Regions from separate parts of the Variovorax sp. J31P207 genome, predicted to be linked through region 2. Evidence: riboswitches for the same ligand, from Rfam matches in the RefSeq annotation. Region 2 holds a riboswitch; the other holds the start of a gene.
The links. A riboswitch is a leader RNA that binds a small molecule or an ion and turns the genes downstream of it on or off. The one in region 2 is predicted to bind glycine.

Region 1 (4,994 bases), on a different contig from region 2:
CGGATGTAGCGCAGCATCGCGGTCTCGCTCTTGTGGGTGTTGAACACCGGATGCGCCAGGAAGTCGCTGGTGCGGCGCAGGTCCTCGGGGATGCGGATGCGCACCGTGGCGGCGATGGCGTCGAAGTCGGGTCCGCGCGTGCCTTCGGTCGCGAACAGACCCCACAGCATCTCGACGTCGGCGCGCGTGGTGGTCTCGTCGAGTGACAGGCCCAGATGCTGCTGCAGGCGATGGCGCAGGTTGACGCCCGCCGCCTCGGCGCGTTCGTGGATGGCCTGGGTGTCCTCGCCGGTGTGGATGGTGAGCGAATCGAAGGCGGTGTCGTTGACCAGTTCGCGGCCCATCTGCTCCAGGCCCTGCGCCAGCACCGCCGTCAGCAGGCCCACGCGCTGCGCGATGCGGCGCAGGCCTTCGGGCCCATGGTAGACCGCGTACATGCTGGCGACCACCGCCGGCAGCACCTGCGCGGTGCAGATGTTCGAGGTCGCCTTCTCGCGCCGGATGTGCTGCTCGCGCGTCTGCAGCGCGAGCCGATAGGCCGGCTGGCCGTGGGCGTCGACGCTGACGCCGACCAGCCGGCCGGGCAGCGAGCGCTTGAACTCGTCGCGGCAGGCCAGGTAGGCCGCATGCGGGCCGCCGTTGCACATCGGCATGCCGAAGCGCTGGGTGGTGCCGCAGACGATGTCGGCGTCCCAATCGCCGGGCGGCGCCAGCAGGGTCAGGGCCAGCAGGTCGGCGGCAACGCAGAAGGCCGCCTGGCACTGGTGGGCGTGGCCGGCCAGCGGACGCAGGTCGTGCACGTGGCCGGTGGTGGAGGGGTATTGCGCCAGGGCGCCGAAGAAGCCGCCGCTGGCCATCAGCAGCGGCAGCGGCTCGGTGGCGGTGCTGACCTTGACCACGATGCCGAGCGGCGCCGCCCGGGTGCGGAGCACCTCGATGGTCTGAGGATGGCAGTCGCCCGAGACCAGGAACACGTTGCTCTTGCTCTTGACGCTGCGCCGGGCCAGCGTCATCGCCTCGGCCGCGGCGGTGGCCTCGTCGAGCATCGAGGCGTTGGCGATCGCCATGCCCGTCAGGTCGCAGACCATGGTCTGGAAATTAACCAGCGCCTCCATGCGGCCCTGGGAGATCTCGGCCTGGTAGGGCGTGTAGGCGGTGTACCAGGCCGGGTTCTCGAGCACGTTGCGCAGGATCACGCCCGGCGTGTGGGTGCCGTAGTAGCCCTGGCCGATGAAGCTCTTCGCCACCTTGTTCTTCGCCGCGATAGCCTTGAGTTCGGCCAGCGCGTCGGCCTCGGTGATCGGCGCCGGCAGCCGCATCGGCCGGCTGCGGCGGATCGCCGGGGGCACGATGCCGTCGATCAGTTCGGCGCGCGTGGTCGAGCCGATGGCCGCGAGCATCGCCGGTTCGTCTTCGGCCTCGATGCCGATGTGGCGGGCGATGAATTCTTCGGCGTTCTGCAGTTCGCGCAGCGAGGGATGGAAAGGCACGGGCGTCGGCATGGAGGGCTCGGGTGGTGGGGCGTGTGAATCAGTTGTCGGCGGAGAACTTCTCGTAGGCGGTTTCGTCGAGCAGGGGCTCGAGTTGGGCCGGTTCGCTCACCCGCACCTTGAAGAACCAGCCTCCGTCCATCGGCGCACTGTTGGCCAGCGAGGGATCGGCGCGCAGGTCTTCGTTGACTTCGATGATTTCGCCGGAGACCGGCATGAAGACATCGGCCGCGGCCTTGACCGATTCGACGACACCCGCGACCTCGCCCTGGGCAAATTTCTTGCCGACTTCGGGCAGGTCGACGAAGACCACGTCGCCGAGCGCGTCCTGTGCATGCACCGTGATGCCGACGGTGACCAGTGCCGCGTCGGCTTCCTGCCGCACCCACTCGTGGTCCTTGGTGTACTTGATGGTCATGGGGAAAACTCCTTGGAAAAAAGGCTGGCTTGGAGAAATTGGAGAAGAGGGTGTCAGCCGCGGTAGTACCGGGCCGGCACGAAGGGCAGCGTGCTGACTTCCATCGGCACCGGCTTGCCCCGCACCATGGCCTGCAGTCGGGTGCCCGGTTCGGCATAGGCCAGCGCGACGTAGCCCATGGCGACCGGCCGGTCGACGCTGGGGCCGAGCAGGCCGCTGGTGACCTGGCCGATGGGCAGGCCCTCGAAGGATTCGAGCACGCAGCCCTCGCGCACCGGCACGCGCTCCAGCGCGACCAGGCCGACGCGCTGGCGCTTCAGCGTCTCGTGGTCGAGGTGGCCGGCGGTGCCGCTCGCGGCCGTGAGTTGGGCCAGCACCCTGGCCGCGCCCGGAAAACCGCCTTCGCGTGCGCCGCCGCTGCGCCGGACCTTCTGGATCGCCCAGCTCAGCGCCGCTTCGACCGGCGTCGTGCTTTCGTCGATGTCGTTGCCGTAGAGGCAGAGGCCGGCCTCGAGCCGCAGCGAATTGCGGGCCCCCAGGCCGATCGGCTGGACCTCGGGCTGGGCCAGCAGCAGCCGGGCCAGTGCCTCGGCGTCCTTGGCCGCGACCGAAATCTCGAAACCATCTTCGCCGGTGTAGCCGCTGCGCGTGGCGAAGGCCTCGATGCCGCCGATGCGGACCGGGCCGCCGGTCATGAAGACGAAGCGCTCGATGCCCGGCGACAGCCGCGCCAGCACGGCCGCGGCCTGCGGACCCTGGAGCGCGAGCAGCGCGTGGTCGGGCATCGGCTGCACCTGGCAGCGCTGCCCGATCCGGGCCTGGATATGGGCGATGTCGGCCGCCTTGCAGGCGCCGTTGACGATCACGAACAGCGAGTCGTTGCCTTCGTTGAAGAACATCAGGTCGTCGAGGATGCCGCCCTGGTCGTTCAGCAGCAGGCCGTAGCGCTGCTTGCCTGGCGCCAGGCCGATCACGTCGACCGGCATCAGGCTCTCGAAGGCGGCCGCCGCATCAGGCCCCACCAGGCGCAGCTGGCCCATGTGGGAAATATCGAACAGGCCGGCGGCCGCGCGGGTGTGCTTGTGCTCGGCCATCACGCCGGCGGGGTATTGCACCGGCATGGTGTAGCCCGCGAAGGGCACCATGCGGGCGCCGAGCTCCAGGTGCAGGGCGTGGAGCGGAGTCTTCAGCAGTACGTCGGATGCGGCGGCCAAGGGCGGTTCTCCAAAGGGGCAGTGCTTGTTCCATGACGAGAAGCCATGGGCCACCCCTGCTGTCCGCTTTACCTGAGAGATTCGCCCCACGATCGGGGTTTGCTCCTTCGGTGGGCGGCACGGCACGCCTGGCGCGCCGAACCACCTCTCTCCAGCAAGGAAACGCCCGTAACCGGGCGTCTTGTCAGTCCTTTTGCCTGAGCGTTCGGGCCCTTGTTTCGGGGGACCTGCGCCTTCGGCGGCCCCACCGCGGCGGGACGCTCTCCTGACCGCAGAAGTGTAAGGGAATCGGGAGCCGGCCGGCGACTTCAGTGCACCGGCGATGCCGGAAGCAATTTCTCGATGCGCTCGCGGATCGCCTCGGCGCGCGCGGCGCCCGCCGCCTGCTCGATCTCGCCGAGCATCGCGCGGGCGGTGACCAGCATCGAATCGCGGTCGCGCGCCTCGCGCAGCGCTTCGCGGAAGCGCTCGGCCAGCACCGGGTCGCGGCGCACGAACATGCGCTCGCAGAGGTCGAACAGGAACATGCGGGTGGTGGCCAGCGAGGGCTTGCCGTCGAAGATGTCGGCCGCGACCGGTGCCGCTTCGATCACTTGGACCGTTTCGGCCGGGCGGCCCTGCAGGTAGCCCTCCTGCACCAGGTGGTGTGCCACCCGGCCGGCTTCCTCGCGGCCGCCGAACAGGGTGCCGAAATCAGTCAGCGAGCGCTGGCCGTCGGCCATCAGCAGCAGGGCGCGCTCGCGCTGGCCCAGCGTGCGGCGGCCGGGCTGGAGTTCGTGGCGCGCCTTGTCGGTCTTGGTGAGGAACATGGGATGCTGCAGCGTCTTGAGGCGAGCGCTGCAGCATCGGGTATCAGCGTGACATCTTCGTGAAATCTTCCCCGGCTACTTGAAGCCCCACAGATGCGGCAGCCAGGTGCTGAGCGCGGGCACGAAGGTCAGCACCAGCAGCACCGCGCCGTGCGCCCAGAGAAAGGGCACCAGCTCGCGCACCAGCTGCGACATCGGCACCCGCGAGACGTTGCAGGTGACGAACAGCAGCCCGCCCACCGGCGGCGTGATCATGCCGAGCGTCAGGTTGTAGATCACGATCATCGCGAAGTGGATCGGATCGATGCCGAGCTTGACCGCCACCGGTGCCAGGATCGGCGCCAGCACCATCACGCCCGGCAGCGGCTCGATGAAGATGCCGAACAGGAGCAGGAAGATGTTCACGATGATCAGGAACATCCAGGGCGACAGGTTCATCGCGGCCAGCCATTCGGCGAGCTGTTGCGGCACGTTCTCGATCGTCAGGATCCAGGCGAAGGAAGCCGACAGGCCGATGATGATCAGCACCGACGCCGAGAGCAGCGCGGAACGCGAGAGGATGTCGGGCAGGGCCTTCCATTCGAGCGTGCGATAGACGAACTTGCCGCACACCAGCGCATAGAAGACCGCCACCACCGAGGCCTCGGTGGGCGTGAACCAGCCGGCGCGCATGCCGCCGAGGATCACCACCGGCAGCAAGATTGCGGGGATCGCCTTCCAGGTCGTCAGCAGCACCTCGCGCCAGGGCGGCATGCCGCCGTCGCCCTTGTAGTTGCGCTTCTTCGAGACGTGGAAGTTCACCACGCACATCGCCACCGCGATCAGGATGCCCGGGATCAGTCCTGCCACGAACAGGCTGCCGACCGAGACGTTGTCGTCCTGCAGCGCGTAGATGATCATGATGATCGAGGGCGGGATGATCGGGCCGACGATCGCCGTCGACGCGGTCAGCGCCGCGGCATACGAGCGGTCGTAGCCGGCCTTGTCCATCATCTTGATCAGCATCGAGCCCGGCCCCGCGGCATCGGCCAGTGCCGAGCCCGAGATGCCCGAGAAGAAGGTC
Region 2 (4,840 bases):
AAGTCGACCCAGGTGTCGGTGCTGCGGCCTTCTGCGCAGCCCAGCACGCCGCCGTAGAAGCGGCGCGCCTGGTCGAGATCGCGGACATGGAAGGCGAGATGGAAGATGGACATGTGTCTTTCTGTGTCTGTTTGGGCATTGTCCACAAGCCGGGCCCTCATGGCGAGTGCCGGATGCCGTCGGGCGCCCAAAAGCCCTGACGCTTGGAGTAAGCTGCCAAGACAAGAAACACAGACCCGGAGCACGCCATGAGCGACGCCAGCAAGCCCTTCGCCTTCAGTCAGTTCGTTCCGGGCTTCGACTTCCTCAAGAATCTGACGGGCGGCGCCAGCGCCTCGCCCGGCGCCGTGCCCGGCCTGCCGAGCCTGTCGAGCTGGGTGGCGCCGACGCTGAGCATCGAAGAGGTCGACAAGCGCATCCAGGAGCTCAAGACGGTGCAGTACTGGCTCGAGCAGAACGGCCACGCGCTGAAGGCGACCATCCAGGCGCTCGAGGTGCAGAAGATGACGCTCTCGACCTTGCGCGGCATGAACGTCCGCATGGAAGACCTCGCCAACGCCTTCACCCGGCCGGCCGCGCCGGCCCCGTCCGCCGCGCCCGAACCCGAACCCGAAGCGCAGCCGGAGGTCGAAGAGCCACCGGCGCCGAAGCGCGCCAAGGCCGCCGCCGCCCAGGACTCGGCTGGCGTCGTCGATCCGGTCCAGTGGTGGGGTGCGTTGACCCAGCAGTTCCAGCAGATCGCCAGTTCGGCATTGCAAGAGGCCTCCCAGCTGAAGATGCCGGTGATGCCGCAGCCGCTGGGCGATCACGCGGGCCCGGGCGCAGCGTCCGCACCGGCCCGGGCCGCCGAGAGGCCGGCCGCCGCCGCCAAGAAGGCACCGGCCACGCGCCGCGGCGCCAGCGCGTCCGCCAAGCGGCCTGCGCCGGCGCGCAAGCGCGCGGGCTGAAAGGCCAGACATGAAGCTGTTTCCGAGCGGGCACGCCACCCATCCGCAATGGCGCATGGCGGCCGGCCTGGTGCTGGCGCAGCTGCGGGCGCAGATGGCGCTGCCGGACTACGCCCGCGCGCCGTCGCTGGGCCTGCTCTACATCACCGACCACTACGGGGAAGATGCCCAGGAGATCCTCGACCACCTGGGGGCCGAACTGCCCGAGATCACCGACTGGACCGGCACCGTGGGTGTCGGCGTGGCCGCCAACAACGCCGAGTACTTCGACGAGCCGGCGCTCAGCGTGATGCTGTGCGAGCTGCCGAGCGACCAGTACCGGGTGTTTTCCGGCGTGGCGCCGCTGGCCAGCTCCGAAATGAGCGGTTTCGCGGCCCACACGGCGCTGGTCCATGCCGACCCGCGGACGCCCGAACTCGGCGAACTGATCGCCGAGATGGCGGACCGCACCGACACCGGTTATTTGTTCGGAGGCCTGTCCTCCGGGCGGGTCGGCTCGCTGCAATTCGCGATCGGCGGCAATGGCAACATCCGCGGACATGGTGCGGTCGGCGGCGTGTTCTCGGGCGGCCTGTCGGGCGTGGTGTTCGGCGAGGGCGTGCGGCTGGTCTCGCGCGTGACCCAGGGCTGCCAGCCGGTCTCGCGCGAACGCGAGATCACCGAGGCCGACGGCAACCTGCTGCTGGCGCTCGATGGCGAGCCCGCGCTCGACGTCCTGCTGGCCGACCTGCGGGTCTCGCTCGATGCCCCCGAGCAGGCGATCGACGCGGTCCGCGCCACCCTGGTCGGACTGGTCGAGGCCGGAAGCGACGGCGTCCGGCGCACCGGCGATCTCGGCGCCGACGTCCGGGTACGCCACATCATCGGCCTCGACCCGACGCGTCGCGGCGTGGCGATCGCCGACAACGCCGAGACCGGGATGCGTCTGAGCTTCTGCCGCCGCAACGCGCAGGCCGCGCGGGCCGACCTGATGCGCGTCTGCGCGGAGATCCGCGAGGAGCTGGAGCCGCAGGAGCAGACGCTCGCCACCGCGCGCGAAGTCGCGGCCGGCGAGGCCGAGGCCGCGCCGCATCCGGCGCGCCGCATCGCGGGCGCCATCTACGTCAGCTGTTCGGGCCGCGGCGGGCCGCATTTCGGCGCCCCCGGTGCCGAGCTGCAGATCGTGCGCCATGCCCTCGGCGATGTCCCGCTGGTCGGCTTCTTCGCCGCCGGCGAGATCGCCCGCAATCACCTCTACGGCTACACCGGCGTGCTGACCGTCTTCACCGCCGGGGACTGAGCCGCTGCGCGCAGCCCGGTGAACGCGAAGTCGACTTCCGGCTTCAGCCCGCTCACGATCCGCGCGATCGACTTGCCCGAGCCGCAGGCGTGGGTCCAGCCCAGCGTGCCGTGGCCGGTGTTCAGGAACAGGTTCGGCAGCCGGGTGCCGCCGATCAGCGGCACGTTGCTCGGCGTCGCCGGGCGCAGTCCGGTCCAGAACTGGGCTTCGGATGCCTCGCCGGCGCCGGGGAACAGTTCCTCGACGCGCCGCACGATAGCCTCGCAGCGCACCCGGTTCAGGTCGCGGTCGTAGCCGTTGAGCTCGGCGGTGCCGGCGATCCGCAGCCGGTCGCCACCGGCCGAGGTGTAGCGCGAGAACACCAGCTTGAACTCGTCGTCGGTCAGCGAGACCTGGTGCGCCCTGGACGCATCCTTGACCGGCATCGTGACCGAATAGCCCTTGGCCGGATAGATCGGCAGCCGGATGCCCAGCGGCGCTGCATAGAGCGGGCTCAGCGAGCCCATCGCCAGCACGAAGGCATCGCCGCGGATGCGCTGGAAGCGGCCTTCGCTGTCGGTCGCCTCGACATGGTCGATGCTGCCGCCGGCCTCGCGCAGCGCGGTCACCGTGTGGCTCATGAGAAAGCGCACGCCGGCCGTCTCGGCCAGCTTGACCAGCTCGCGCGCGAAGCGGTTGGCATCGCCCGATTCGTCTTCCGCCGTGTAGGTCGCACCGGCCAGCTGCGGGCGGATGTGGGCGAGCGCGGGCTCGAGCTTCACCGCCTCGTCGGCCGAAATCACGCGCCGGTCGCAGCCGAGCGCGCGCATCTGCTCGGCTGGCGCCAGCGCGGCGTCGAACTCCTTTTGCGTCGTGTAGAAGTGCAGGATGCCCTGGGTCCGCTGGTCGTAGGCCAGGCCGGTGTCGCGCCGCAGCTGCTGCAGCGTGTCGCGGCTGTAGGTGCCCAGGCGCACGATCTGCTCGATGTTGTGGCGGGTGCGTGCCGGCGTGCATTCGCGCAGGAACTGCAGGCCCCAGAGCCACTGCCGCATGTCGGCGCGGATGCGGAACATCAGGGGGGCGTCTTCCTTGCCGAGCCATTGCAGCACCTTGAGCGGCGCCCCCGGATTGGCCCAGGGCTCGGCATGGCTGACCGAGATCTGGCCGCCGTTGGCGAAGCTGGTTTCCGCCGCCGGCGTGGCCTGGCGGTCGATGACGGTCACTTCGTGGCCGAGTTGCTGGAGGTAGTAGGCCGAGGTCACGCCGAGCAGGCCGGCGCCAAGAACGATCACGCGCATATCGAGAACCCTTGAAGGTTGCAGCGCTCGGACGCGACGGTTCGGATTGCCGACGGGAACGAAGGCAACCGGACCGGAAGTCCGAGTTGCCGCTCCCCCTGTCCTCGGTACCTGAGAGATTCACCCGCTGCGCCCGCAGCGGGTTTGCTCCTTCGGTGCATCACGCGATGGGCGTGATGGCTCTCCAGACGGCTTTGACAGTTGGTGCAGTACAGGCCCATCACGTGGGCCGACCTGAGCGTTTATGGGAGTTTGCGCCTTCGGTGGGGCCCGTGGGCCCGCTCTCCTGCAGTGGGCGGATTCTAAGGGCGCCGGAACGCGAAGTCGAGTTCGGGCCGCAGGCCGCTGACGATGCGCGCGATCGACTTGCCGGCGCCGCAGGCGTGGACCCAGGTGCGGGTGCCGGGCGCGGTGTTCAGGAACAGGTTGGGCAGCCGGGTCTTGCCGATCATCGGCAGCCGGTTGATGCTGACCGCGTGCATCGCCGTGTCGAAGCTGGCCCGGCTCGCGTCGGCCACGCCGGGCAGCAGCATCTCGGTGCGGCGCACGATCGCCTGGAAGCGGTCGGAGTCGGGTTCGGCCTCCTCGTCGAGTCCGGCCATCACGATCGCATGGACCCGCAGCTGGTCGCCGGCCGGGGTTTCGATCCGCACGATGCGCAGCTTGCCCTGGCGGTCGCGCAACGCGATGCGCGGCGCCATGGCGGGATCCAGGATCGGCATCGTGACGATGTATTCGCGCACGAAACGCAGCGGCATGTCGATGCCGAGGTCTTCCGCGTGCGGCACGCTCGCGGCACCCAGCGCCAGCACATAGGCCTGGCCGCGCAAGGTGGTGGTCCGGCCGGCGCCATCGAGCAACTCGACATGGTCGATGCGACCGTCCTGCTCCTTGAGCGCGACCACCGTGTGGCGGGTCATGAAGCGCACCCCGGCGGCGCGGCACAGGAAGACCAGGCCGGCGGCGAACTGGGCCGGGTCGCGCGCCGGATCCTCTTGCGCGTAGGTGGCCCCGACCAGCTTGCTGCGCATGGCCGCCAGCGCCGGTTCCAGGCCAATGGCCTCGTCGACCGACAACAGCCGCTCCTCGCAGCCCAGCCCCGACCAGTGGGTGGCGTTCGCCATCCGGGCCCGAAAGGCCTCGGGGTCGGTGAACAGGTTCATGAGGCCGGCCGTGCGCGCGCCGTGCGGCACGCCGGTTTCGTCGCCCAGGGCGCGCGCGCTCTTGCGGCTGTAGGCGGCCAGGCGCACCAGGTGATCGAGCGGATCGCGCTTCGGCGGCGTGCCGACGGCGCGGTCGATCAGCCGGGCGAAGCCGCGGCGGATGCCGCTGCGCAG

Region 1: linked by a shared signal. The riboswitch ahead of gcvT (glycine cleavage system aminomethyltransferase GcvT) and the one ahead of QTI68_RS13230 (D-amino acid dehydrogenase) in region 2 are both predicted to bind glycine.

The regions. Positions count from the first base shown of each region.
Region 1 is NZ_JASZYN010000006.1:365,262-370,255, reverse strand. It holds gene gcvP (aminomethyl-transferring glycine dehydrogenase) at 1-1,502, opposite strand, end outside; gene gcvH (glycine cleavage system protein GcvH) at 1,531-1,908, opposite strand; gene gcvT (glycine cleavage system aminomethyltransferase GcvT) at 1,962-3,122, opposite strand; glycine riboswitch at 3,172-3,287, opposite strand; glycine riboswitch at 3,298-3,400, opposite strand; gene QTI68_RS22350 (hypothetical protein) at 3,431-3,931, opposite strand; gene QTI68_RS22345 (TRAP transporter large permease) at 4,007-4,994, opposite strand, start outside.
Region 2 is NZ_JASZYN010000003.1:414,613-419,452, forward strand. It holds gene QTI68_RS13215 (VOC family protein) at 1-113, opposite strand, end outside; gene QTI68_RS13220 (PhaM family polyhydroxyalkanoate granule multifunctional regulatory protein) at 249-947, shown strand; gene QTI68_RS13225 (FIST signal transduction protein) at 958-2,226, shown strand; gene QTI68_RS13230 (D-amino acid dehydrogenase) at 2,187-3,503, opposite strand; glycine riboswitch at 3,592-3,701, opposite strand; glycine riboswitch at 3,717-3,802, opposite strand; gene QTI68_RS13235 (FAD-dependent oxidoreductase) at 3,806-4,840, opposite strand, start outside.